One region of the Bacillus atrophaeus genome, then DNA from elsewhere that is predicted to be linked to it. Evidence: riboswitches for the same ligand, from Rfam matches in the RefSeq annotation. Region 1 holds a riboswitch; each other region holds the start of a gene.
What was found. Region 1 has a riboswitch for S-adenosylmethionine ahead of metN (methionine ABC transporter ATP-binding protein MetN). Riboswitches for the same ligand answer to the same signal wherever they lie in the genome.
Positions count from the first base shown of each region.

Region 2: another riboswitch for S-adenosylmethionine. It lies ahead of mtnK (S-methyl-5-thioribose kinase); the one in region 1 lies ahead of metN (methionine ABC transporter ATP-binding protein MetN).
Region 3: another riboswitch for S-adenosylmethionine. It lies ahead of AAHT65_RS12800 (bifunctional homocysteine S-methyltransferase/methylenetetrahydrofolate reductase); the one in region 1 lies ahead of metN (methionine ABC transporter ATP-binding protein MetN).
Region 4: another riboswitch for S-adenosylmethionine. It lies ahead of metK (methionine adenosyltransferase); the one in region 1 lies ahead of metN (methionine ABC transporter ATP-binding protein MetN).

Region 1 is NZ_CP154443.1:413,702-420,923, forward strand. It holds gene sufD (Fe-S cluster assembly protein SufD) at 1-386, opposite strand, end outside; gene sufC (Fe-S cluster assembly ATPase SufC) at 404-1,189, opposite strand; gene AAHT65_RS02230 (hypothetical protein) at 1,370-1,522, opposite strand; gene AAHT65_RS02235 (carboxymuconolactone decarboxylase family protein) at 1,714-2,055, opposite strand; gene metQ (methionine ABC transporter substrate-binding lipoprotein MetQ) at 2,184-3,002, opposite strand; gene metP (methionine ABC transporter permease MetP) at 3,016-3,684, opposite strand; gene metN (methionine ABC transporter ATP-binding protein MetN) at 3,677-4,702, opposite strand; SAM riboswitch class I at 4,810-4,916, opposite strand; gene AAHT65_RS02255 (SCP2 sterol-binding domain-containing protein) at 5,035-5,379, opposite strand; gene AAHT65_RS02260 (thioredoxin family protein) at 5,487-5,807, opposite strand; gene AAHT65_RS02265 (toprim domain-containing protein) at 5,828-6,181, opposite strand; gene AAHT65_RS02270 (YusG family protein) at 6,256-6,492, opposite strand; gene gcvH (glycine cleavage system protein GcvH) at 6,554-6,937, opposite strand; gene AAHT65_RS02280 (arsenate reductase family protein) at 7,002-7,222, opposite strand, start outside.
Region 2 is NZ_CP154443.1:2,777,853-2,785,074, forward strand. It holds gene AAHT65_RS14155 (PAS domain-containing sensor histidine kinase) at 1-2,054, shown strand, start outside; gene AAHT65_RS14160 (methylated-DNA--[protein]-cysteine S-methyltransferase) at 2,051-2,548, shown strand; gene AAHT65_RS14165 (hypothetical protein) at 2,640-2,759, shown strand; gene mtnA (S-methyl-5-thioribose-1-phosphate isomerase) at 2,795-3,856, opposite strand; gene mtnK (S-methyl-5-thioribose kinase) at 3,863-5,056, opposite strand; SAM riboswitch class I at 5,165-5,319, opposite strand; gene AAHT65_RS14180 (carbon-nitrogen family hydrolase) at 5,414-6,193, opposite strand; partial or broken gene AAHT65_RS14185 (pyridoxal phosphate-dependent aminotransferase) at 6,291-7,222, shown strand, end outside.
Region 3 is NZ_CP154443.1:2,543,388-2,550,609, reverse strand. It holds gene AAHT65_RS12810 (CvfB family protein) at 1-763, opposite strand, end outside; gene AAHT65_RS12805 (YajQ family cyclic di-GMP-binding protein) at 914-1,405, shown strand; SAM riboswitch class I at 1,525-1,647, shown strand; gene AAHT65_RS12800 (bifunctional homocysteine S-methyltransferase/methylenetetrahydrofolate reductase) at 1,738-3,576, shown strand; gene AAHT65_RS12795 (GNAT family N-acetyltransferase) at 3,691-4,131, shown strand; gene AAHT65_RS12790 (GNAT family N-acetyltransferase) at 4,145-4,999, shown strand; gene AAHT65_RS12785 (MFS transporter) at 5,158-6,387, shown strand; gene AAHT65_RS12780 (mandelate racemase/muconate lactonizing enzyme family protein) at 6,397-7,222, shown strand, end outside.
Region 4 is NZ_CP154443.1:158,519-165,740, forward strand. It holds gene asnB (asparagine synthase (glutamine-hydrolyzing)) at 1-1,633, opposite strand, end outside; gene metK (methionine adenosyltransferase) at 1,779-2,981, opposite strand; SAM riboswitch class I at 3,153-3,291, opposite strand; gene pckA (phosphoenolpyruvate carboxykinase (ATP)) at 3,486-5,069, shown strand; gene AAHT65_RS00900 (DUF2584 domain-containing protein) at 5,119-5,361, opposite strand; gene AAHT65_RS00905 (alpha/beta hydrolase family protein) at 5,417-6,190, opposite strand; gene AAHT65_RS00910 (ABC transporter substrate-binding protein) at 6,361-7,222, shown strand, end outside.

The DNA.
Region 1 (7,222 bases):
AAATCGCTGTGCTCGCGCGCAGCCGTCAGAATATCTGTGAAAATAACGCCTTTGTCTTTCAGCTCTTGTGATAAAGAAAGATAAGCCGGCGTCTGATCACGCTGAACATATAACGTTTTATCAGCATTTTCAACGTCAATCAGCGCTTTTACTTCATCGGTCAAGTCTTCTAATGAAGATAAAGGTGCATTGTCTACTGTATGTTTGTCAAACTGCGTAAAGTTCCAGTTTGTGATTTTTGTTTTGTCAGGCTTTGGCATCGGCAGATCCTCAGCTTGTTCAAGAGCCTGTAAGCGCAGGTTTTTCAGCCAGGCAGGTTCTTGCTGCTTTTCAGAAAAGCTTTTGACATATTCCTGATCTACGGATAGTTTTGTTTCTAATGTCATGTTAATCCCCCTAACGCTTACGCTTCTTGGCCAACAGTTTCGTCTTCAATGCCAAGTTCTTGTTTAATCCAGTCATAACCTTCTGCTTCAAGGCGCTGTGCAAGCTCTGCACCGCCTGATTTGACAACGCGGCCCTGCATCATTACGTGAACGACATCAGGCGTGATGTAGTTTAACAGACGCTGATAGTGGGTAATCATCAGGCAGCCGAAGTTCTCACTGCGCATTCTGTTGATGCCTTTTGATACGACTTTAAGAGCGTCAATATCAAGACCTGAATCGATTTCATCAAGAATTGCGATTTTCGGCTCAATCATCATAAGCTGAAGGATTTCGTTGCGTTTTTTCTCACCGCCGGAGAAACCTTCGTTAAGATAACGCTGTGCCATTTCCGGATCCATCTCAAGGAATTCCATATTTTCGTCCATTTTGCGGATGAACTTCATAAGAGAAATTTCATCGCCTTCTTCTCTGCGCGCATTGATCGCAGAACGAAGGAAGTCGGCGTTTGTCACACCGCTGATTTCACTAGGATATTGCATTGCCAAGAAAAGGCCTGCTTGAGCACGCTCGTCCACTTCCATTTCCAGGACATCTTTGCCGTCAAGCGTAATGCTGCCCTTCGTTACCTCGTACTTCGGATGGCCCATAATTGCAGCTGACAATGTGGATTTACCTGTACCATTCGGTCCCATTACAGCGTGGAACTCTCCGCCTTTTATTTCAAGGTTTACCCCTTTTAAGATCTCTTTTCCTTCGATTTCAACGTGAAGATCTTTTATCGTTAATGTTGAAGCAGCCATATCTATACCTCCAGAAATATATAATCATTATTCTCATTTTATTCTCATTCTAATTTTATAGCAAATGAAAAGTAAATACAACTTTAAAAATTGATTTGATTGAACGGTCTCAAGTGTAACAAAGATCAGCGCTTTATTAAAGCCGCTTAAATAGAAAAAGAGTGGAATCCCACCCTTTTGTTAAAGATTGATTTTCTCATTAAGCTGCTCAGAAAAGTGTTTGCTTTTCTCATAATCAAGCTCGCGCTGCCGTTCAACTTCCATCCTTGCGTCCAGCCGGCGGCTGTATTCTCCGTATCCGATGCCGTATGTTTTGTGCATCGCTTTTTCCATTTCCGCCGTATAGTCCAAATCAAGTTTATCCTGGCTGCTGCAAATAATGAATCAATCCCTTCAAGTATTTGCTTCTATTTTATCAATGATACAGCATCTCTTCAAAGAGGCTGAGACTTGATATGAAGTCACATAAACCATATACGTCCCGTCAGGTTAAACGAGAAAGGATTTTCGGAATATTCCTGCTATTAATGCGTTGTGCTGCCAAATTCCTGAATACATTGCTGCACAACCGTTACGCCTTGGCTTAATGCGGCGCCGCCTCCGAAAGCAGCCGCGACGCTGACTGTTTCGAGAATGTTTTCCTCAGTCGCTCCTTGATCAATGCAGCCTTTCGTATGGTAGATCATGCAGTATTCATCTTGGGCATGAATGCTGATTCCAAGAGCGATCAGCTGTTTTTCCTTTTCAGTCAGTGAATTGGCCTCAAAACACTGCTCAGTGAATTCATTAAATTTTCTTCCCATCATCGGCATTTTTTGTTCAAAAGTGCCTAAACCTTCTTTATATTGTTTTAAGGCGTTCTGCATGCTTCCACTTTCATTATATTGAGTCAACAAATATCCCTCCAGCTCGATTAAAATTCCTTTTTATTATGAACCGCTTTTAGGAAATTACACAAAAAACCCCGGATTTTCATCATCCGGGGGTTTGATTCTTATTCAGCTACTGGAAGCACAGATCCATCGTATTTTTTATCAATGAAGTTTTTAATTTCTTTAGAATGAAGAACTTCCATTAAAGCTTTAATTTTTTTAGAATCTTCTTCACCTTTACGGACTGCAATGATGTTGGCATACGGATTGTTCTTTGTAGACTCAACTTCAATCGCATCTTTTTTAGGATTTAATTTATTTTGAATCGCATAGTTCACGTTAATGAAGGCAGCGTCTCCTTCTTTGTTTTCATATGCTTTTGCAGTTAATTCAGGTGCGATTTTCTTGAACTTAAGATTTTTCGGATTTTTTGTGATGTTTTTCTGTGTCGCATCCACTGCTTCTACTTTTGAATCCAGCGTAATTAATCCGCCGTTTTGAAGCATTGCAAGCATACGTCCCTGCTCAGCCACGTTATTTGTTAAAATAATCGTCGCGCCGTCTGGAAGATCTTTTAATGATTTATACTTTTTAGAGTAAATACCGAATGGCTCAAGGTGAACCGCGCCGGCATTCACAAGGTTGTAATCTTTATTTTCTTTGTTTTCTTGGTCAAGATAAGGAACATGTTGGAAGAAGTTTGCATCAATTTCTTTTTCCGCCAACGATTTATTGTACATTTTATAATCGCTCAGCACTTTTACTTTTAGCGTGTAGCCTTTTTCTTTTAGCAGCGGCTCTGCTTCTTCGAGAATTTCCGCGTGCGGTGTTTTTGTCGCAGCAACGACAATTTCTTTTGAATCACTTGCATTATTTGATCCGCAAGCAGCCATAACCCCTGCAAAAACAATAAGTAGTGCGCCTAAAAATAACTTTTTCAATGTAAATCCTCCCTTATCGTTTATCTATTATATTCGTTATCAAATCACCGATAATCTGAAGAATAAAGACGATGATCAGAATAAACACAGTTGCAACTAGTGTGACATCACCATTATTTGATTGATAGCCTTCAACATACGCCAGGTTTCCAAGTCCTCCCGAACCGATCGCGCCGGCTATTGCTGTAGAGCCGATCAATGCGATGGCAGTGACTGTAATACCTGAGATAAGCGCCGGCATTGATTCCGGCAGCAGCACCTTAAAGATAATGGTTGATGTTTTTGCGCCCATGGATTTGGCTGCTTCAATCACACCTTTATCCACCTCGCGCAAGGCAATTTCGACAAGACGGGCATAAAATGGCGCCGATCCGATCACCAGTGCCGGCAGAGCCGCATTCGGACCTAAAATCGTTCCTACTAAAATCTTAGTAAAGCCCAGTAATAAAATAATTAAGATAAGGAATGGAATGGATCTGAAAACATTGACAACCGCCGCAATCACACTGTTAATCGCTTTATTTTGCCACAAGCTTCCTTTAGCTGTAAGAAAGAGCAGCAACCCGAGAATGATACCGATAATAAAAGCGAAGAATAAGGAAATCAGCGTCATGTACAGCGTTTCATACGTTGCGCTCCATAGTTCTGTCAAATCAACGTTCGGAAACCATTTTTCAAACATTCGTGATCACCTCTGCTTCCACCTGTTTGTCTTTAATAAACCGGATCACGTTTTGTACTTCTTCGTTTTCTCCGTCAATATGGATAAAGAGAGAGCCGTAAGCCCCATCCTTCGTTTGTGAGATTTTCCCTTGCAGAATATTAACGTCTACATTAAAATTCCTGATCATCTCTGTAATGAGAGGCTGTTCTGCAGCTTCTCCGACAAAGGTGAGCTGAACAGTTTTCCCTGATGTATTTTCATCAAGGAAATGCTGGATCGTTTCCTTTGTTTCTTCCGGTTCTGTCACTTGCTGTACGAAACGTTTCGTCATTTGTTCCTTCGGATTTCTGAAGACATCGAGTACATCGCCTTCTTCCACAACTATACCGTTTTCCATAACAGCCACCCGGTTGCAGATTTTGCGGATTACATGCATTTCATGCGTAATCAGCACAATGGTCAGACCGAGTCTTTCATTTATATCGGATAAGAGAGCCAAAATTGAATCTGTCGTTTGCGGATCAAGTGCGGATGTCGCTTCATCGCAAAGGAGAACCTTCGGATTGTTGGCGAGCGCTCTTGCAATCCCGACACGCTGCTTTTGTCCGCCGCTCAACTGTGATGGATACGATTTTTCTTTTCCTTCTAAACCTACCAGTTTAATAAGTTCATCGGCACGCTTGATTCGGTCGCTTTTTTTCACGCCGGCGATTTCTAACGGAAACATAATGTTATCTCTCACCGTACGAGACCAAAGCAAATTAAAATGCTGAAAGATCATGCTGATTTCTTGGCGGGCTTTTCGCAAGCCGCGGCCGTTTACTTCATTTATTTTGCTGTCCGCTACTTCCACGATGCCTGAGGTTGGTTTCTCAAGACCGTTAAGCAGACGGATCAAGGAGCTTTTACCCGCTCCGCTATATCCAATAATTCCAAAAATCTCACCCTTATTTATTGAGAGGGTAACATCTTGGACAGCGTTGACATCCCCATGTTTCGATTTATACACTTTTGAAACATTCTGAAGATTGATCAAAGCAATCACCTGCCTTAACACTATTCTAAGAAATCTTCCGGCGATTATTCGGCAAAAGAAAAGCCTTTCTGCACACATGAGCAGAAAGGCTTCTTTTCATCGCCTTTCTCTCATCTTCCAAAGCGAATCGCTTTGTGTGAATTGGCACCATTTCAACAATGTTGATGGTTGCCGGGCTTCATAGGGCACTTCCCTCCACCTCTCTTGATAAGAGAAATATATAGTTCTTTTTACGTCCGGAAATTCTTAATGTAGAATAGCATGGCAAATCATATGATGTCAATAAAATAAATGATGCCATCTTTTTCTATAAAATTATGAATATTCTAGTTTTATGCTTTTTGAACCCTCTGGAAAAAACCGTTTGTCAGCCAGAGGATGGCTTCAAGCTTGAGCAGCGCTCTAAAAGATCCCTTCACTTTCAGGCTTCCGCTTTGAATTAAATTTTGAAGGGAAATATCTCCATGCAGCAGATGAATGATCTCCGCTTGATTTCCATAAAAGGTCAGGTTGGACGTTTTGGGCTGAGAAATTTTTTTCATTTCTCCCCGTTCGTTTATCGAGAAGGTAAAAGCTTCTGTCTCACCTTGAAAGGTGATAAGCAGGGTTGAAGCATTCAATAGGGGTTTTAAAAACAGACGCTGATACTCTTCCTCTAACACTTCCGTTTTTTCCACTTGTACAACCTCCTATTCATTGGTCATACATACACATTTCTCTGCGGGCAGCTAGAACCCTCTATAAAACGAACGACATTTTCCATACTTATTTCCCGAGAAATATGTCATAAACGGGATGTATTGGAAGCTTTTTGTTTAATCATATCGTATAGGTAGGAAACAGAGTGAAAAGCATAACCTTTTTCAACCACTTTTCCATTTTTGAAAAGAAGAAAACAAGGAACACTTTCAATCTTGTAGGCTTTTGCGAATGTCGGAGAATAGTTTACATTGTTTTTATAATAGGCGACTTGCGGCAGCATTTCTTCAACAACAGACAGCATTTTGCCCGCGAGCTGGCAAGTGCCGCAAAAAGGAGTATATAAATATAGGAGATAGACGTCTTCTTTTATCAATTCGAGCTCTTGCTCTTGAAGTTCTTTCATTTGATTCAAACACCTCGGGTTTATCCATCAAGAAAATTTGTATGAACATTGATATTTGCGCGAAGTAATACGGAAGCAATATGACGGCTCGGCGCTGCCGCCACCTCTTTGAACGTTCTGTCGATATATAAATGGCAGGCGTCGGGCAATTCTCTCTTCAGCTGTTTTCTCAATTTCTCTCCGGATTCATCTGCATCAACCAAAATATACACATCTTTATCATAAAGCTGATCAGCAAGTTCTTCCAGCTTCGTCTGGCCGAGCGTTCCGTTTGTACACACAATACACGCAGATTCATTGAGGACGCTTTTGATTTTTTGCTTATCGGATTTCCCTTCAACTATAATGACTTTTTGTAAATCGTCCAATATCATTTGCCATCACCTGTCACATCAATTTTGAAGCGCTCAGATTGTAAAAGAAGGCAGTGAATATCACCGCCAACACATTAACACCAGCCGTTTTCATAGTCGCAATCCACGTACTTCGCGTCGCTTCCTGAAACTGCATCGGCTGTCTTATAAAATTTTTCATTTTCAAATGAAAAACCGGGTTTAAGCTCGTATTCATTCATGCCTGTCATTTGGCCAATCATTTCATCCTCATGGTATAACGACAGCCGGCCGTTTTGAAAGCGGCCTGTTACATGATCTGTCACATCAAACCTTTGTTTGCCGATAGCCATATTGGACACCTCCCATAAAATTAGAGTATCCAATTGACTGCACGGTTATCCGATGAAGCGATTAGTCTTCCTGTGTCATTTCATCGTATTGCTCTGATGTCATTAGGCTTTCAATTTCAGACGCATCAGAAGGTTCTACGACGATCATCCATGCCTTTTCGTAAGGAGATTCGTTTACAAACTCAGGGCTGTCGTCAAGGTCTTCGTTTACTTCTACCACTTTTCCGTTAATCGGCGCGTAAAGTTCTGATACCGTTTTAACAGATTCTACACTTCCGAAAGGCTCGTCCGCTTTAATTTCAGCGCCGACTTCTGGCAGCTCGACAAATACGATGTCGCCAAGCTCGGATTGGGCAAAATGCGTAATTCCGATTCTGACTTTTTCTCCTTCAACTTTTACCCACTCGTGTTCTTCTGAGTAACGCAAATCTTTAGGTGTGCTCATGTAAATCCCTCCATTTTTTTACTGCATATAATAAGAAGATACCATAATTCTTTAAAAACTTACATTACATCCAGTTCTTTTCGAATTGATCTTCTTTAAAACCAACCGTCACTTTTTCTCCGTCTGATGTAATCGGGCGTTTCAACAGCATACCGTCTGAAGCGAGAAGCTCAAGTTGCTCATCTTCCGACATGTGATACAATTTTTCCTTCAAATTCAGTTCACGGTATTTCAAGCCGCTCGTATTAAAAAACTTCTTTAGCTCCAGTCCGCTTTTTTCATAAA
Region 2 (7,222 bases), 1.9 Mb from region 1:
AGGCAAATGAGGCGGCGGCCAGGATGCTGCAAGTCAAACCGGAAGAATTAAAAGCACGTTCGGTGCTAGACTTTTTGTTCGCCATTCCAGAAGAAGAGCTTGTCATTGCGATTAAGAAATTTTTTAATAAAGGATTTTTGTGGAAAGAGGTCCCGATCAGGCTGGACAGCGGAGCGACAAAGTATATCGAATTTCTTGCGAAAAAGGAAAGTGGAGAAGATTCCTTTTTTGTAGTTATGCGGGACATCTCATCTAAAAAGATTTTAGAGCGGGAATTCTCTATGAATGAACAGTTATTTAAGGATTTGTTCGACAGAGCTGTTGACGGGATTGTGCTCTTTGACAGAGAAGGCTGTTTCATAGACGCGAATCTGTCATTTTGCAAGAGTTTCGAAATTGGCCAAAACGAGCTGTCTCATTTATCTTTCGGAGAATTTATAGATAAAACAAACGAAAAAGACTTTCAGAGCATTTGGGAAACGATCCACAGGAAAGGCAAAGCGAAAGGAGAGCTTCCAGTCAGACTCCGTTCAGGCGGCCAAAAGCTGTTTGAATTCACAATTACCTCTAATATCATCAACGGCTTTTACATGTCAATTATGAGAGACATTACCGAGAAACGCTCCATGGAAATACAGCTGTTTAAAAGCGAAGAGCGGTTCAGAGAAATTTTCGAAAATGCGATGGACGCTATTCTCATTTGGTCGGACGACGGAAGAATTGTGAAGGCGAACCAATCGGCGTGCAAAATTTTTGAACTGCCGATGAATCAGCTTGTTCAAAGAAAACTGTGTGACTTTCTCGTTGTTTCGCATCAAAAATACCGGTGCACGAAAAAGAAATATGAAAAATTCGGGGAGATTAGAGATGAGCTGCTCTTTCAAATGGGGAACGGGCAGTTTAAAGAGCTGGAGTTCACTTCAAAACGAACGATATTGGAAGGCCAGCATTTAACGATTTTTAGAAATGTAAGCGATCGAAAAAGGATGGAGAAAGAACTTAGAGAAAGCGAATTGAAATTCAGAAAAGTCTTTAACGGCTCGATGGACGGAAACGTGTTATTTGATAACAAATATCGCATTATTGATGCCAATCCGTTAGCGAGCGATATTTTAGGCCTGTCCCATGAAGAGATCAAAAAGCACAGTCTGCTGGATATCATTTCTGCCTATGATATTGAAAATCTGACTTCTTCAGCCAGGCAGATTAATCTTGAAGAAATGGATAATGAAATTCCCTTTTTGTTAAGCGGCAAGGAAAATCGGAAATTGGAATTCTCTTTTAAACGCCATATTATTCAAAATATGAATCTTGCTATTTTTAAAGATGTCACCGAGCGTAAGGAGCTTGAAGAACGGCTTCGAAAATCCGACACTTTGCATGTAGTGGGAGAGCTTGCCGCCGGCATCGCCCATGAAATCAGAAATCCGATGACCGCGCTCAAAGGCTTTATCCAGCTTCTGCAGGGGAGTGTTGAAGGTGATTATGCCCTTTACTTTAATGTCATCACCTCGGAATTAAAGCGGATTGAATCCATCATCACAGAATTTCTAATATTAGCGAAGCCGCAGGCGATCATGTATGAAGAAAAAAATGTGACCGACATCATGCAGGATACAATGGACCTTCTCCACGCCCAAGCCAATCTCAGCAATGTTCAAATGCATCTGGATCTGATCGAAACCATTCCTCCGATCTATTGTGAGCCCAATCAGCTGAAACAAGTATTTATCAATATTTTAAAAAACGCCATTGAAGTTATGCCTAAGGGAGGCAATGTATATGTGAAAATTCAGCCGTCCGGCCCGGATCATATTCTCATCTCCCTGCAAGATGAAGGCATCGGAATAACAGAGGATAAATTAAAACGGCTTGGAGAGCCTTTTTATACAACAAAAGAACGGGGCACTGGACTCGGACTTATGGTAAGCTATAAAATTATTGAAGAACACCAAGGAAAAATAACGGTAGAAAGTGAAGAGGGCAGAGGAACCGTATTTCATTTAACGCTGCCGCTCCGCCAGCATAATGAGGAAAGAGGGAACGACGAATGAGCTGCTATGAGATAACAGAAACCCCTTTGGGGGAAGTTGCCATTGTGGAGGAAGAAAGCAAAATTACGCGTTTACTGCTCAGTGAAGAGGATTTTCTGAAATGGAAAGAAGCGGCTCCCATGGCGGAAAAACAGGAGACACCTATTTTAAAAGAGGCAAAGCAGCAGTTGCGGGAGTATTTTGCCGGTGATAGAAAAACATTCTCACTGCCGCTGGCCCAAAAGGGAACGTTTTTTCAGCAAAAAGTGTGGCAGGCGCTCGACACGATCCCGTACGGCGAGTCCAGAAGCTATGCCGATATCGCGGCCGCAGTCGGCAGTCCTAAAGCTGTTCGCGCAGTCGGACAAGCCAACAAGAGAAACGCATTGCCGATATTTGTGCCGTGCCATAGAGTCATTGGGAAGAATAGGGCGTTAACCGGTTATGCGGGCAGCAGAACAAATGTAAAGGCAGTATTGCTTCGCATAGAGCAAATCCCCTATAAAGAAAAATAAAACATATGGCACGTTCCAATTTTTTCACTTGAGACATATAATTTTACAAAGTTAAAAAAGTTGGTCTGGTGAAAAAGGAGGACAATGAGTAATGAAGCTGAGCCGCCCAGATAAAATCGCCGGGTTTGCAGAGCTGTTTGTAAAATTACATGTATTATCAAGCTCCCAAAAGAACGAAATCATAAAGCTGACAAAGCAAAAAAACCGCTGACTCTGCCCGAATGTGAGCAAAGCCGTTGCGGTTTTTTAGTTTACATGGGATTCTGCAAATAATTGTTCGATTTCTTCTGCATAACAGCCCGTCAGGATTCCCTTTTCGGTAATAATGCCTGAGATAAGGCTGTGGGGTGTAATATCAAAAGCCGGATTGAACACATGAACATCAGCCGGAGCGGTCCGAACGCCGGAGATCTGTCTCACTTCTTCAGGATCTCTTTCTTCAATCGGAATATCGTCGCCGCTTTCGACTTGCAAGTCAAACGTTGATAAAGGAGCCGCCACAAAAAACGGAATTTGAAAGGCTTGAGCTAAAATGGCAAGGCCGTATGTGCCGATTTTGTTCGCTGTGTCTCCATTTTTTGCGATTCGGTCTGCCCCGACGATGACGGCGGAAATATGTTTTTCTTTCATGGTGTGAGCCGCCATGCTGTCCGTGATCAGCGTGACATCAATGCCGCCCTGCATCAGCTCCCATGCAGTGAGCCGGGACCCTTGGAGGACCGGCCTTGTTTCACAGGCGTAAATATGAAGTCCGAGATCCTTTTGTTTAGCCAGATAAAAAGGGGCAAGTGCCGTTCCATACCGGCTCGTAGCAATCGAACCGGCATTGCAGATTGTCATAATCTGATCGCCTTTTTTAAAAAGCTGCAGCGCGTTTTGGCCAATCATCCGGCACGTTTCTTCATCTTCAACCTGAATCTGTATGGCTTCATGGACAAGGTTTGTTTTTGCTTCGTTTACCGATGTTGCATACTGAATAGAACGGCTGAGCCTTTCAAGCGCCCAAAACAGGTTAACGGCTGTCGGTCTTGAGCTGTTTAAATAATCCTTGATCGGAGCAAGCTTCTGGCGGAATTCAGAAACATCTGCCGCTTCTATATCTTTAGCAGCAAGAGCGAGTCCGAACGCAGCGGTAATTCCGATTGCCGGAGCGCCTCTCACCTTCAATGTGACAATAGCGTTAAAAACATCCTCTTTCGTTGTCAGTTCAAGATATTCAGTGACATCGGGAAGCTTTTGCTGGTTTAAAATATGAATATATGTTTCTTTCCATTCTACTGAACGGGGACCTGTAAATTGAGTGCTCATCATTCATCATTCCTTTAGATGTTGCTTAAATTGTTTAAGAACATCGGTAATTGTTTTCAGCTGCTCGCGTTTTTCAACAAGCACCGCGCCGATTTCTAGTGCAAGCCTTTTTCTTTCAATTCGTTTATCAAATGGCACGATGGTGTCAAGATCTGCAACGTGCGCCAGCCCGATTGTGCGGCGGATCAGCTCACAACCGGCAAAGCCGACAGCATCTGAAAAAATGTGTGCCAAGGTGTCTTCAAGATATCCGTCTATTTTCGAGTATGCTTCAAGGCTGTCTTTTTTCCACGCCTCACTGAATGTTTGCTTGAATGTATCCCATACGATATTTACATGTTCATACAGAGGCTCTCTTGCTTCTACTTCGCGGCCGAGTGCGTTTAATAAGAGATTTGCGATGAATTGTCCGACATCAAAGCCGATTGGTCCATAAAACGCAAACTCAGGATCAATCACCTTTGTTTCTTCTTGGCTTGCAAAAATACTTCCTGTATGAAGATCACCGTGAATCAAGCTTTCCGCCGACGTTAAAAATAATTGTTTCAGCTTCGCCGCTTCTATTTTTAAACTATTGTTTTGCCACAGTTCCTCTGCATAGGGGCGAAGTTCTTCTTCAAAATCATTTGTGTCGTTGTCAAAGAAAGGATCTGTAAACACGAGTCTTTCAGTTATGTCGCAAAGCTCAGGGTTCGTAAATTGTTTTACCAGCTGTTTCTTTACTTGCGGTTTAAGCGCGTAATTAGAGGAGTAGAAAAGAGTTTTCCCTAAAAATTCTCCCATGTGTGCCGACAGACTCGGAAAATTCTTCCCTTCTAGTAATCCTTTTCTGGCGATCTGCAGATGAGACAGGTCTTCCATGACGGTAACCGCCATGGCTGTGTCAGAATAATAGACTCTGGGCACAAGATGAGGCACATGTTCTCCTTGGCGGATCAGCGCGCTGCTTTCAATTCTCGCCCGGTCGATCGTTAACGGCCAGCTTTCGCCGACTACTTTTGCATAAGGGACGGCTTGCTTAATAATCAGTCCTCTTTCCTTTTCTTGATCATACACGTGAAAAACATAATTTAAATTTCCGTCGCCGATTTCTTGGCAAGTCAATGTGCTTTTACTTGGAAATAAGCCGAGCTTAACCGCCAATGCAACAGCGGAGCTTTCATTTAACGTTTCATACAATGGTGTTGTGGTTGCTGCCATGATTATTTACCCTCCAATATGAATAGCTGTTTATGTAATGCGGGGGGATGGCCAATAAAAAAAGCCTCCTTCTCTGGAGAGAAGGAGGCTAACAGACACGTTTCGCCTCTCTTATCTCTCAGATAAATCTGATGGAATTAGCACCGTGCCTTAATGAGACTAACGTCTCGGCGCAAAATCTGTGCGCCCCATTTCACAATGGCATTACGGTCGGTTGCTGTTGGGGTCAAAAGGCCAATCCCTCGCCCAACTCTCGATAAGAGAAAATATTCACTTGTCTTGCAATTCGAATTAATCAGTTGATGAAAATGTTAACAGGTGCTTCGTTTATTTGTCAACAACTTTTGTTGTGCAATATTAATATAAATCTTTTCGAAGGTCTGCGAAAACGGGAATCTGTTTCCGTACGGCTTCACTTTCTTCTATATCAACCTCTGCCCGTACAGCACCTTCTTCCTTAGAGCCCTCTGCTAAAATACGGCCCCACGGATCAATAATCAGGCTGTGGCCGGCAAACTCATTGTCGGGGTTTGACCCGGTGCAGTTGCAGGCCGCGATAAAGCATTGGTTTTCAATCGCTCTGGCAATAAGAAGGCTTTTCCAATGGTCGAGGCGGGGCAGAGGCCATTCCGCTGAAATAAACAACAGGTTTGCGCCCTTTGTCGTATGCTTTCTAATCCATTCTGGAAAACGGATATCGTAGCAAATCAGTCCCGAGCTTTTGACGCCGTCAAGTTCAAAATAACCATCAGCCGAGCCGGCCGATAAATAAAGGTGTTCATCCATCAGCTGGAACAGATGGGCTTTGCTGTACTCTTTAACGATCTTTCCTTCTTTATCCGCAATGTACATCGTATTATAGATATGGCCGCCTTTTCTGACGGCGACAGAACCGGCGACTAGGTGGACACCATGCGTTTTTGCGGTCTTTTTCAGCCAGCTTTGAGCAGCGAGACCGTCATCATCCGCTAACAGGTCAAGGTTTGTCAGATCGTAGCCGGTCGTCCACAATTCAGGAAGAACGAGAACATCGGCGTGTTTACTTTCTTTTTCGATTAAAGATTCAGCTTTTTTTATATTTTCTGAAGGATTACCGTATGCAATATCAAATTGAAGACAGGATATGGTCCATTTCACCTCTGCAGCACCTCCAAGTTTCCCTTTACTTTTTATATATAACCATATATGATGATGGACTATCATTTCAAGAAATTTTTTTAGAAGGTGAAAACAGATGAAATTTGAACATTCTCACGTGTTAACACAGCTTCCCGAACAGTTTTTTGCTTCTTTAGTCAAAAAGGTGAACAAAAAACTGCAAGAAGGGCACGACGTCATCAATTTAGGGCAGGGAAATCCTGATCAGCCGACACCGGATCATATTGTCGAAGAAATGAAAAACGCGATCGCAGACCCAGAGAACCACAAATACTCATCATTCCGCGGCTCCTATCATTTAAAAAAAGCAGCAGCGGCATTTTATCAAAGAGAATACGGAGTGAAAGCAGATCCGGAAAGTGAAATTGCCATTTTATTCGGCGGAAAAGCGGGGCTTGTCGAGCTTCCGCAATGTTTATTAAACCCAGGGGACACCATTTTAGTTCCCGATCCGGGCTATCCAGATTATTGGTCGGGGGTTGCGCTTGCTAAAGCCGAAATGGAAATGATGCCGCTTATAGAGGAGAGGGGGTTCCTGCCTGATTACAGCCGCCTTTCCTCTGACGTAAAGGAAAAAGCTAAGCTGATGTATTTGAATTATCCGAATAATCCGACAGGAGCCGTTGCTACTTCGGATTTCTTTGAAGAAACGGTCAGCTTGGCTAAAGAAAACGGCATCTGTGTCGTTCATGATTTCGCATACGGCGCAGTTGGCTTTGACGGGCACAAGCCATTAAGCTTTTTACAAACTGAAGGGGCAAAGGACATTGGCATAGAAATCTATACATTGTCTAAAACGTATAATATGGCGGGCTGGCGCGTCGGATTTGCCGTCGGTAATGCATCTGTGATTGAAGCCATTAACCTTTATCAGGACCATATGTTTGTCAGTCTGTTCAAGGCGACACAGCAAGCGGCAGCGGCGGCTCTCTTATCAGACCAAACGTGTGTGGCTGAACAAAACGCCATGTATGAGAGCAGACGGCAGGCGTGGATTACAGCCTGCCG
Region 3 (7,222 bases), 2.1 Mb from region 1:
TGCTCATCTGAAAGCGTTGGCGGATATCTTCCGGGTCGCTCTTGTCTCCGTATGGCATGGCGCCGTTTCTCGTTCTCATATAAGTAAGGATTTGCTCGGCGTCTACTGACAACGCATCCTGTTTCCGCGGGAGAAGCGACATGTTCACCGACCCGTCATCCTTCACTTCAATCACCCGTCCTGTGATTCTTGATCCGAGTCTCGGCTCTTCTTTTCTTTCAGAAGGGTGAATGAAGGCGCGAATGCCGTCGTCTGTGATCAGGAAAGAACCGGAAGCGATAAGCCTGTACACCGTTCCTGTCAGCTCTTTATTCATCATATCTTCTGACGCTTCAGTAAACAGCTCGCTGATGATGTCCTCCGGCGCGGGTTTTGCAAACATGCGTCCGCGGTTTGTCACTTTCAGCATACAATACAGCTTGTCCCCTCTTTGCGGCCACACGGATTCGTACGGAGGAAGATGCTCTGTTGCGACAAGCGCGTCCTTAGATAAGCCGACATCGACGAACACGCCCATATCGTCTACTGCATCCACTACATCTACCCATCCATATTGCTCGGCGCTGATGACCGGTATTTTCATCGTTGCCGCAAGCCTTTCCTGCTGGTCAACGTAGATGAATACCTCTACTTCGTCTCTTTCTTCTATATCCTCTGTCACTTCACTGTTATGTAAGAGAACCGTGTCTTCTCCGTCGGTTAAAAAGTAACCGAAATCTGTTTGGTGATCTATACTCAAGGTTAATTGCTGCCCTGGTCTCATGCTATCGTCCTTCCTATTCCGCTTATGTTTTTGGCGGATGTTGTTCCTTATTTTTTTCCAATCATCCCAAATTGATTCTTTGTTCTGTTGGAAGTTTCTCTTTATTCTACTATAATCAACACATAAGTTAAATGTTATGGAGGTTTTCATATGGCAAAAGAAAGTTCTTTTGATATTGTGTCCAAGGTTGAATTCCCGGAAGTCCAAAACGCAATTCAGATTGCATTGAAGGAAATCGGCACCCGCTATGACTTCAAAGGCAGTAAAAGCGACATTACGTTAGAAAAAGAGGATCTCGTTCTGGTTTCCGATGATGAATTCAAAATGAGCCAGCTTAAGGATGTGCTCACAGGCAAACTCATTAAAAGAAATGTTCCGACCAAAAACATCGAATATTCAAAAATCGAGAATGCCTCCGGCGGCACTGTGAGACAGCGCGCGAAGCTAGTTCAAGGGATCGATAAAGAGAACGCCAAAAAAATCAACACGATCATTAAAAACTCAGGTCTGAAAGTGAAATCCCAAGTCCAGGATGATCAGGTACGGGTGACCGGAAAAAGCAAGGACGATCTTCAGCAGATTATGTCTGCCGTCCGCGGTGCTGACCTGCCGATTGACGTTCAATTTATAAATTTCCGATAAATTTTACATTTGCTATTGATTATTGTCTATATTTTCGGTAAATTTGGAGAAAGGAAAATTCCTCATCTCTTTTTGGGGAATTCCGGATTTCATTTGCTCAATTAAAAACTGAATCATTGTTCTTATCAAGAGAAGCTGAGGGACTGGCCCGAAGAAGCTTCAGCAACCGGTGTAATGATTGCATTCGCAGTCATGACCAAGGTGCTAAATCCAGCAAGCTTGAACAGCTTGGAAGATAAGAAGATAGACAAATCTTTTATAAAGTCTTCTTCTTAAGAGGACTTTTTTTAATTCTCTTTTTTCCTTGCTGAATGTTATGAAGGAGGCAGACAATGGGACTTTTAGAAGATTTGAAACATCAGGTATTAATCGGAGACGGCGCTATGGGGACGCTTCTTTATTCATATGGCATTGACAGATGCTTTGAAGAATTGAATGTGTCAAAGCCGGAGGAAATCAAACGAATTCATGAAGCGTATGTTCAGGCGGGCGCACATATTATTCAAACCAATACATACGGGGCCAACTATATCAAATTATCCCGGCACGGACTTGAAGATGAAACCAAAAAAATCAATAAAGAAGCCGTCAAAATCGCGCGTGCCTCGTCTGGCGGAGCGTATGTGCTCGGAACGATGGGCGGCATCCGCACCTTTAACAAAAATGCGTACAGCCTTGAGGAAATTAAAAGAAGCTTTCGGGAACAGCTTTATCTTTTGCTGCACGAAGAGCCGGACGGACTCCTTTTGGAAACCTATTATGATCTTGAAGAAGCACAGGAAGTCTTAAAAATTGCCAGAAAGGAAACGGATTTGCCGATCGTACTGAATGTCTCGATGCATGAACAAGGGGTGCTTCAAGACGGAACGCCTCTATCGGAAGCTCTTCGATCGCTTGTCGGTCTTGGTGCTGATGTGACGGGCATTAACTGCCGGCTCGGCCCTTATCATATGATTGAAGCGCTCACCGAGGTGCCGATTTTTGATGATGCGTTTTTATCCGTTTATCCTAACAGCTCCCTGCCATCCCTAGAAGAAGGACGGCTTGTGTATGAAACAGATGATACGTATTTCCAAAACAGCGCCATTGAATTCCGAAAACAAGGCGCACGGATTATTGGAGGCTGCTGCGGCACAACCCCGAGCCACATTCGGGCCATGGCAGATGCAGTCGGCGGCCTTGAGCCTATTACGGAAAAAGAAGTGAAAGTCAGAGCGCAGGAAACCATCTCCATTCAGCACGAGCGGACCGAGCCGGGATTAGATGAAATCGCCTCTCAAAAAAGGTCAATAATCGTAGAGCTTGATCCGCCGAAAAAGTTGAACTTTGAGAAATTCCTTTCCGCTGCAAGCGAATTAAAAGAAGCCGGAATAGAGGCGCTGACGCTTGCCGATAACTCACTCGCGACTCCGAGAATCAGCAATGTTGCCTGCGGAGCGCTTTTGAAGCAGCAGATGGATATCAGATCTCTCGTTCATATAACATGCAGAGACCGAAATATTATCGGCTTGCAGTCACATTTAATGGGGCTCGACACTTTAGGCTTAAACGATATTTTGGCGGTTACAGGCGATCCTTCTAAAATCGGTGATTTTCCGGGGGCCACATCTGTTTATGACTTAACATCCTTTGATTTAATCAGGCTGATCAAGCAATTCAATGAAGGGCTTTCCTTATCGGGGAAACCGCTCGGCAGAAAGACCAATTTTTCTGTCGCCGGGGCGTTTAATCCCAACGTCCGCCACCTTGACAAAGCGGTGAAACGGCTTGAGAAAAAAATCGATTGCGGCGCCGATTATTTTATCTCACAGCCAGTCTACTCAGAGCAGCAGCTTGTCGACATCCATAACGAAATCAAGCATCTCAAGACGCCTGTTTACATTGGCATTATGCCGTTAACCAGCAGCCGCAACGCCGAATTTATTCATCATGAAATTCCCGGCATCAAACTGTCGGATTCCATTCGCGAGAAAATGGCGCTTGCCGGTGAAGATAAGCAAAAACAAAAAGCGGAAGGCCTCGCCATCGCCCGCTCTCTTCTCGATACGGCATGTGAGCTGTTTAACGGAGTTTATCTGATCACGCCTTTCCTCCGGTCTGACTTAACGGCGGAGCTTACTTCCTATATTCAGAAAAAAGACGAAAAGCGCGAGAATGTGTTTTTGCACTAAACGTGAAAAGGGCTGCCTGAATAAATCAGGCGGCCCTCCTCTTTATGGATGGCAGGTGATAATATAAAGAGGTGTCTCCCCTTCTCTTCAAACCATTAGTAAAAGGAGGATATCATGATTCTTGTCAATGAAATTTCAGCAGAAGATACTTATGAAATCAGACATATGATCTTGCGTCCGCACCAAACGATAGAACAATGTAAATATGAACGAGACAAAGAGGAAGGCAGCTTTCACCTCGGCGCTTTTTTTGACGGAACGCTGATCAGCGTAGCTTCTTTTTATCGCCAAGATCATCCCTTGATTGAAGCTGGCCCATCCTATCAGATGAGGGGAATGGCGACGCTTGCCGGATACCGCAAGCAGAGAGCCGGAAGCACGCTTGTCACTCGCGCTGAACAGAAGCTTGCCGATATGGGGGCAAAAACGGTATGGTGCAACGCCAGATGCCACGTGCAAGGGTACTACGAAAAGCTTGGCTGGAAGGATACTGGTGATCCATTTGATCTCCCTGGTATCGGACCTCATATTGTAATGTATAAAAAACTCAAGTAAGACGGTGATAATGATGCCAATGAGTGATGCTGCGCTTTCCGTTTTAACAGAAAAAGATGTGCCTGGCCTGTTTGCATTGTGCCGGCACGCAGGCTGGCCGGGTTATGATGAGCGGGAGCTGGAGCTTTTGCTGCAAAACGGACGCCTTTTTGGTTATAAGGACAGCAAAGGAACTCTTCTTTCTTGCTCCGGCATTTTTTCATACGGGGCTTTTGCTTCGCTTGGCCTTGTGATCGTACAAAAAGAATTCAGAGGGGCCGGTCTCGGCAAAAAGATGGTGGAAGCATGCATCGGCGAACTAAACGATACCATTCCGATTATGCTTGTCGCCACCGAGCAAGGCCTGCCGCTTTATCAAAAAGCCGGATTTCAGCAAATCAGTTCCATTTATAAGTATGTGTGTGACCGCTTTTTGCCTCACACAGCGGATTCTGATATAGACATTGCACCTTTTCAGCCAAAGGATTTTCAGGCTTTAACAAAAACAGACCGGGCGGCTTTCGGAACAGGCAGAGAACGCCTGCTTCAGCAGCTCATTTCCGGCTGTTTAGAATGTTCCGTTGTCAAAAACAAAGATGGCAGCATTGTCGGGTACGGACTTTCCCGCCAGACGCCGGACAGCTTGAGAATAGGGCCTTTAATCGCACCTTCCAGAGAATGTGCGGCTCTGTTAATCAATGAGCTTGCGGATGGAAAGCAAGGACGGATTCGAATTGATATTTCCGGAGACTACCGCTGTATCGATCTTGATCTGGCGGCCATGGGGTTTGTACGAGATACTGAATCGCCGCTGATGGTTCTTCAAAAGAGCTCTTTTCCGGAACGAAACGGACACTTAGTCGCCGTTACGTCACAAGGACTCGGCTGATTCAAAATACATGATAAATGCCCGAATACGGTCCATTCCGTATTCGGTTTTTTACATATGACTGAGCGTTAATCTTTTCTGAATAAACCGATACATCAAGGACATTCTAACAAGAAAAGGAGTGAGCCTTGGTGGCACAAACAAAACAACCTAATGTGATGACTATTGTGGCAATCGGTTCTATACCGCTCATTTTAACACTGGGTAATTCCATGTTAATCCCGATCTTACCGCAAATGAAATCCGAACTTCATTTATCTCAATTTCAAGTCAGTCTTGTCATAACGGTTTTTTCGATAACCGCAGCTGTTTTTATACCGATTGTCGGCTACCTCGCAGATCGTTTTTCCCGTAAGAAAATTATTATTCCTTGCTTATTTCTGTACGGGATAGGCGGATTAATCGCCGGTTTTTTCCACCAATCGTTTCCTTTGATCATGGCGGGACGCGCCCTGCAGGGACTCGGCGCTGCAGGGACAGGCCCAATCGCTATGGCCCTGTCGGCGGATCTGTTTAAAGGGGCGCAGGAAAGCAAAGTGCTCGGAATCGTCGAAGCGTCAAACGGAATGGGAAAAGTCCTTTCACCCATTATCGGCTCTCTTATAGCCTTACTTGTTTGGTATGGAGCTTTTTTTGCATTCCCTGCATTTTGCGCTCTTTCTATTCTGCTGACGTGGATTTTTATTAAGGAGAAGAAAAAAGAAGAGGAGCCGCCAACCATAGGAAAATACGCAAAAGGATTATTAAGCGTATTTAAACAAGAGGGCAGATGGCTTTTCACCGCATATTTAGCGGGAGCAACTTGTTTATTTACCCTATTCGGGATCTTATTTTACTTTTCGGATGTACTGGAGAAAACCTATGATACCGATGGCGTAAAAAAAGGGCTGATTCTGGCCATTCCGCTATTGGTCATGTGTGTGACTTCATATATTACCGGAAGTAAAATCGGACAAAAGCAATCCTTAATGAAAAAGCTGATTGTTCTTGGTTTGGCGCTGATGACTATTTCTTATGCCACGCTATCTTTTTTTGAACAATTGGTTCTCTTTATCAGCATTCTTGTCATCAGCAGTGTCGGCACCGGGCTTGTGCTGCCTTGTATCAACAGCTTCATCACCGGAGCTGTCGGGAAAGACCGAAGAGGATTTGTAACGTCATTATACGGATCGGTTCGGTTTTTAGGTGTCGCGATCGGACCTCCGATTTTCGGACGCTTAATGGAATGGTCAAGACCCGGCATGTTTTTAAGCATCGCCGGCTTAACACTGGCTGTCGGCATTCTCGTGCTGCTTCTCGTCCATGTGAATCAAAATGAAGAAGAAACCAAAGAGAAAGAAAAGCCGCACCTGTCAAGTGAACGTCTGCAGCCCGCTAAAGAAAGGTAGCACAGAGCTTTGAAAATTGAACGTATTGAAACATTCCCGCTTTTCCACCGCTTGGAAGAGCCCTATGGGGATGCAAATGGATATAAGCAATATCGGACGTGTTATCTCATCAGAATCATTACTGACACCGGGATAGATGGCTGGGGTGAATGCGTAGATTGGCTGCCCTCTTTACATGTCGGATTTACCAACCGCATTATCCCTTACCTTCTTGGAAAACAGGCCGGCTGCCGGCTGCCTTTAGTTCGCACCGTAAAAAAGTGGCATCAGCGAGCGGCATCAGCTGTCAGTATGGCGTTAACCGAGATAGCGGCAAAGGCCGCCAATTGTTCCGTATGTGAATTATGGGGAGGGAGCTACAGGCGGCAAATACCTGTATACGCCTCTTTCCAGTCATATTCTGATCATCAGCAGTGGATCAGCAGTTCTCTTCTTCATACTGAAGCAATGCTGAAAAAAGGGTTTAAACAAATAAAAGTAAAAATAGGCGGCAAATCGTTTGAAGAGGATGCCGCCCATATCAAAGCGCTTCAGCATGCATGCGGCGATTCAGTCTCTATTATATTGGATGCCAATCAAAGCTATGACGCGGCAACCGCTTTACTGTGGGAGCGCTATTTTTCACAATGGACGAATATTCTTTGGCTTGAGGAGCCTGTCCCTCTTGACCACATACAAGATAATGCTCTGCTCAGAAGCCGCCTCTCTGTCCCTCTTGCAGGAGGCGAAAATATAAAAGGCGCAAAGCAATTTGTTCCTCTTCTTTCCCAGCGCGGTTTTGATATCATTCAGCCAGATGTCATGCATGTGAATGGAATTGACGAGTTTCGCGACT
Region 4 (7,222 bases), 260 kb from region 1:
TTTTGCGGTTCAGCACGTGATCAGGAACAACGCCCTCTGCCGCTTTGCGAAGCAGATATTTCGTTGTGCCGTTTTTCGTTTTTAATTCATCCGGAATTTTTGAGGCCACATCGAATACGACCTTGTCCAAGAACGGTACACGCAGTTCTAATGAATTGGCCATTGTCATTTTATCCGCTTTTAACAGAATATCGCCGCGCATCCATGTATGAATGTCTACATACTGCATCTTGTTAATGTCACTGTATGAGCTGCTTTCTGTAAAGTACGGCTTCGTCACATCGCGGTAAGAAAGCTGCGGATTATAATGTTTGAGAAGCTGTTTTTTCACAGGTTCTTCAAAGATTTTCGCGTTTCCGATATAGCGGTCCTGAAGCGGCGTACATCCTCTGATCAGCAGGCTTTTGCCTCGCATTCCTTCGGGCATGACAGAAGCTACATACAAAAGCATCTTTTTCAGACCGGACGGGATGCGTTCAAACGGTTTAAGAGAAAGCGGTTCGCGGTAAATATTGTATCCGCCGAACAGTTCGTCAGCCCCTTCGCCCGATAACGCGACTGTTACTTGTTTTTTCGCTTCTTTTGCGACGAAATACAATGGAATCGCAGCCGGATCAGCAAGCGGATCATCAAAATGCCAGACAATTTTCGGCAGTTCGTTCATATATTCTTCCGGAGAAATAACGGTGCTGAAGTTTTCTATGCCAAGTGCAGCTGCCGTTTCCTTCGCAACATCAACCTCACTGAACCCCTGCTGTTCAAATCCGACAGAAAATGTTTTCAAGTTCGGATGAAATTCTTTAGCAACGGATACAATAAAGGAAGAATCAATCCCTCCTGAAAGGAAAGAACCGACTGGCACGTCACTTCTCATATGAACCTTAACAGAATCAAAAATCGCGTCTCTTACTTCCTTGACAAGCTTATCTTCATCTGAAGATTGAACAGGCTTGAAATGCGCTTTGAAATACGTTTTAAAGGTGATATCGCCTTCCGGGCGAATCGTAAACTGCTGTCCAGGCTCTACCTTTTTCACATTCACGTCCAGCGTGCCAGGTTCAGGAACAAATTGGAACGACATGTACTGCTGAAGTGCCTCAGTATCCAGTTGAATATGGCTTTCAGCAGCCATTAAGCTTTTTCTCTCTGAGGCAAAATAAACCTGATCATTGATCGTTGTGTAATATAACGGCTTAATGCCAAATGGGTCTCTTGCGCCGTACAAGACATGATCATTTTTATTCCAAATCAGAAAAGAAAACATTCCGCGTAATTTTGAAGCGGCTTCTTCTTTATAATGACGGTATGTCGCAAGAAGGACCTCTGTGTCTGAATCTGTGTTGAATTGGTATCCTTTTGATTCAAGCTCTTCTCTCAGTTCAATATAGTTATAGATTTCTCCGTTAAAGATAATCCAATATGTTTCATCTTCATATGATAAAGGCTGCCCGCCGTTTTCTACATCAATAATGCTGAGCCGTCTGAATCCGAATCCGACATGCTCATCATGGTAATACCCATCACTATCAGGACCGCGGTGAACGATCATCTGATTCATCTGTTTGATAAGTTCTTCTTGATCTGCGGTTTGAGTTAATGGATGCTTGTTAAAAACTCCAACAAATCCACACATATTATTGCCTCCATATTATTATTTTCATGATGAAATCCCTCTTTATAGACGCACCGGATATTAAATCGTTTCACTGTTATGTAAAAAAATAAACCTGGGCCTAATGAAAAAAGGGAAAGCCGCTTATAAGTAAGCGGCTATATAATTATTCTGCTAAAGCCTCTTTGCGAAGCTGGTCAGCCTTATCTGTACGCTCCCACGGAAGGTCAACATCATGACGTCCGAAGTGACCGTAAGCAGCCGTTTGTTTATAGATCGGACGGCGCAGATCAAGCATTTTGATAATGCCGGCCGGGCGCAGATCAAAGTTATTGCGTACAACTTCAATCAGCTTTTCTTCAGAAGCTTTTCCTGAATCAAAAGTATTAATGGATATGGAAACCGGCTGCGCAACACCGATAGCGTAAGCAAGCTGCACTTCGCAAGAATCCGCAAGACCCGCTGCCACAATGTTTTTCGCTACATATCTAGCTGCGTATGCCGCTGAACGGTCTACCTTCGTTGCGTCCTTACCTGAGAACGCGCCGCCGCCGTGGCGTGCATAGCCGCCGTACGTGTCAACGATGATTTTACGTCCTGTAAGACCGGCATCTCCTTGAGGTCCGCCGATTACAAAACGTCCTGTCGGGTTAATGAAGTATTTTGTTTCTTCATCAATTAATTCCTCAGGAACGACAGGATTAATGACGTGCTCCTTAAGATTGCGCTGAATTTGCTCAAGCGAAATTTCAGGGTGATGCTGTGTTGAAATAACAATCGCGTCAATACGGACCGGCTTATTGTTCTCATCATATTCCACAGTTACTTGAGTTTTTCCGTCCGGACGAAGGTAAGGAAGAATATCTTCTTTGCGTACTTCGCTCAAGCGGCGCGCTAATTTATGCGCCAATGAAATCGGAAGCGGCATAAGCTCTTTAGTCTCGTTGCACGCATAACCGAACATTAAGCCTTGGTCTCCTGCACCGATCGCTTCGATTTCAGCATCGCTCATTGTGCCTTCACGGGCTTCAAGCGCCTGATCCACACCCATCGCGATGTCGGCGGACTGCTCGTCAATAGACGTTAAAACAGCGCATGTTTCAGCGTCAAATCCGTATTTCGCGCGCGTATAACCAATTTCTTTGATCGTTTCACGCACCGTTTTTGGGATATCAACATACGTGGATGTTGTGATTTCTCCGCTGACAAGCACTAAACCTGTTGTAACGGACGTTTCACAAGCAACACGCGCATTAGGGTCATGTTTTAAAATTTCATCTAAAATGCTGTCCGAAATCTGGTCACAGATTTTATCCGGATGCCCCTCCGTAACAGATTCTGATGTAAATAAACGACGATTTTTACTCATGATTTGCTTCCTCCTGGCAAAAGACCTCCCGATAGGCCTTTTATATATGATACGGAACTCGCTCCCTCTTATACAATGTCATACTTTATATTAGAGAATGTTAATTGGCATATTTATGAAATAAAAAAACCTTTTCCACTTGAGGAAAGGGTTGGTTGTGTGTGCCTTTCACTCTTATCGCTCAAGGAATAAATAACCTTGCAACAGGTTAGCACCTTGGTTGTCCCACATGTGTTTCCACATGCTTTTTAAAGAGAAACCGGTTGCTGGGCTTCATTGGGCCTGTCCCTCCGCCAGCTCGGGATAAGAGTATCCGCTCAATAAAATATCTTATCTTATAAGTGTTTATGGTGTCAACAAGAAACAGGAATTAGCAGACTTTATTTCAAAAGTGCGTTTCAAAAACACACACAAAAAAACATCAAATAGTATAGACTATTGGTATTAATGTGTTATACTATTTTACAAATGGCAAGACACAATAAAAGATAAAGGAAGGTTTCTATGAACTCAGTTGATTTAACCGCCGATTTGCAGCTCTTATTAACAAGTCCGAACGTGCAGCATAATTTATCCGTTCCGCAGCTCACCGAAAAAGTAATTGCCCGAAATGAAGGCACATTAACATCGACAGGCGCCGTGAGGGCCACAACCGGCGCTTATACCGGGCGTTCTCCTAAGGATAAATTCATCGTACAGGAACAAAGCACGAAGGATAAGATTGATTGGGGTTCTGTGAACCAGCCGATATCAGAAGAAGCATTTGACCGGCTGTACACAAAGGTCGTCAACTACCTGAAAGAAAGAGATGAATTGTTCGTCTTCGAAGGTTTTGCAGGCGCAGATGAAAAATACAGGCTGCCGATCACTGTCGTAAATGAATTTGCATGGCACAATTTATTTGCCAGACAGCTTTTTATCAGACCGGAAACAAATGATAAAAAAACCGCTGAACAGCCGTTCACCATTCTTTCCGCGCCTCATTTTAAAGCAGACCCGGAAACGGACGGCACACATTCTGAAACATTTATCATCGTTTCATTTGAAAAACGAACCATTCTAATCGGCGGGACAGAATATGCCGGTGAAATGAAAAAATCCATTTTCTCAATTATGAATTACCTTCTGCCTGAACGGAATATATTGCCGATGCATTGTTCAGCCAACGTGGGCCGGGAAGGAGACGTCGCTCTTTTCTTCGGTCTGTCAGGCACCGGAAAAACAACATTATCCGCAAGTTCAGACCGCAAGCTGATCGGCGATGATGAGCACGGCTGGTCCCATACGGGCGTCTTTAATATAGAAGGCGGCTGCTACGCCAAGTGTATTCATTTAAGCGAGGAGAAGGAACCCCAGATTTTCAACGCGATTCGTTTCGGATCAGTGCTTGAAAATGTCGTCATAGATGATCAGACGCGTGAGGCAAACTACGATGATTCTTTTTATACGGAAAACACTCGTGCCGCTTACCCGATTGATATGATTGACAACATCGTGTCACCAAGCATTGCCGGTCACCCGTCTGCCATTGTTTTTCTGACGGCCGACGCATTCGGCGTACTCCCGCCAATCAGCAAACTGACAAAGGAACAGGCGATGTACCATTTCTTAAGCGGCTATACAAGTAAGCTGGCCGGAACCGAACGGGGCGTCACTTCACCAGAGACCACGTTCTCCACATGCTTTGGCTCACCGTTCTTGCCGCTGCCTGCCCATGTATACGCTGAAATGCTTGGGAAGAAGATTGATGAACACGGCGTGCAGGTTTACCTTGTCAACACAGGCTGGACTGGCGGAGGTTACGGCGTCGGAGAACGCATGAAGCTTTCTTACACACGTGCAATGGTCAGAGCCGCAATTGAAGGCGAATTGGAGAATGCAGAGATGAAGACGGATACTGTCTTTGGTCTTCATAGTCCGGTTCATGTGCCAGGCGTTCCTGATGACGTCCTTCAGCCGGAAAAAACATGGAAAAACAAAGAAGAGTACAGAGAAAAAGCAGTTTACCTGGCTAATGAATTCAAAGAAAACTTCAAGAAATTCTCACATACAGGCGCGATTGCAGAAGCTGGCGGTCCGCTCCTTTAAAGATTGCTTTTCAAAAGGCCAAGAGCTTGTTTCGCTCTTGACCTTTTCTTTAATTTGTGGAATGCAGAGAAGTCAGTTTGTATGTAATGCCTGTCCGGCCGTTTGACCACTCAAGCTTTTGCACTTCAGCCGTTCCCGACTTCTCGCCAAACTTGGTCTTCCGTACATCCATCGGAATATCGAGAGGATAAATGCGGTACCCCTCTTTCTCAAGCCGGAATATATTCTCCTCTATCCGTTCTTCTTTACCCTTCGTTACAATCATTGTATTAAATTCAACAGGCATTCCCAAATTGAAAACCCCTTTCGTTCTCTTTTTCTCTTCCATCATATCATAATCCGTCCGCTCACTGGTTCTTCATCCATTGTGTGAGCTCCCGTACGATACGTCTGTTTTGCTGCGGGGGAAAATAGTGCGTAAACCCGCTGAAGTACCATGTTTCCACCGGCTTATGCAGCTGTTTTAATTTGTCCTCCAATAAGTAGGAATGCTGAATGGACACGTTTTGATCTTTTTCCCCATGGATCAAAAGCACTGGCGCCTGAATGCGGTTTGTTTTATCAAACGGCGACCTCCGTTCATATTCCTCCGGCACTTTTTTCGGCGTGCCCCCGATTACCCGCTTCATCATTCTGCGCAGATCTTTCCGCTCCTCATAGGTCAGGAACATATCACTGACGCCTCCCCATGACACAAAAGAAGCGGCACTTTTCCCCATTTCAATCGCAGTCAGTATACCCATGATCCCCCCGCGTGAAAATCCGAAAATATGGACTCTGCCCGCCTTTACTTTCGGATGTTCTTGAAGCAGACGAAAAGCAGAAAAGGCATCCTCCCTGTCCTCTCCGGCAAAATCCTCGTTGCCCTCTCCGCCCTGGTTCCCTCTGTAAAAAGGCGCAAAAACCACAAATCCCTGAGAAGCAAACTGGATGATCCGCCCCGGCCTGACCATTCCGACATTTTTGATCCCGCCCCGCAAATATAAAAAGCCGTCATACATCCCGGGCGCCGCAGGTTCCGCCAGCAATCCCTTCACTTTTAACCCGTCTGAAAGATAGCTGACTGTATATAAACGCACATGCTGATTAGGAGACGGGAACCTTTTTTTCTCAACTAGCAAATCTGCTGCCTCCTTCATCATTTTTTCTTTATTCTTTCCAGTGCTTTAAAAATAAATGATCTTTTACCTATGAGAGTGCACTGGGCATTCACACATTTTTATACCCATCATACGATATGTAAAGCGAAAAAGTATATTGATATGATGCTCGAATAAGGAGGTTAACCCCGGTGAACAAATGGATCCAAACAGGCTGTGCCATTGTGTGCAGCGCTTTTCTCATCTTTGCCCTGTCAGCCTGCAAGCAAGAGGCAAAACTGACGAAGGTCAAAGTGGCTGAAGTCACCCATTCGATTTTTTATGCACCTTTGTATGTTGCAGTTTCAAAAGGTTTTTTTAAAGAAGAAGGACTGGATATCGAGGTAAACACAACCTGGGGCGGCGATAAAACGATGACGTCACTTCTTTCCAACGGGTCTGATATTGCGCTTGTCGGGTCTGAAACATCCATTTATGTGGAATCTCAAGGAGCCAAAGACCCGGTTATTAATTTTGCCCAGCTCACTCAGACTGACGGCACCTTTCTCGTAGCGAGAGAAGATATTGAAAACTTTGACTGGGATATGGTTAAAGGAAAGACCTTCCTCGGACAGCGAAAAGGCGGAATGCCTCAGATGGCGGGCGAATTTGTACTCAATAAACACAATATTGATCCGCAGAAAGACGTTGACCTCATTCAGAACATTGACTTTGCGAATATCGCAAATGCATTCGCCTCCGGAACGGGTGATTATGTCCAATTATTTGAACCGACCGCTTCCCTTTTTGAAAAAGAAGGCATCGGACATATCGTCGCTTCATTCGGTGAAGAATCAGGCAGGGTCCCTTATACAACGTTTATGGCAAAAAAAAGCTACCTGACCGAACATGAAGAAACAGCGGAAAAATTCACCCGCGCCGTGTATAAAGCGCAGCAGTGGGTGGAAAAGCATTCGTCAAAGGAAATCGCAGAAGCCATTCAAAGCGAATTTGACGATACAGAGCCGGAGATCATCGAAGCGTCTATTGATCGCTATAAAAAGCAGAACTCAT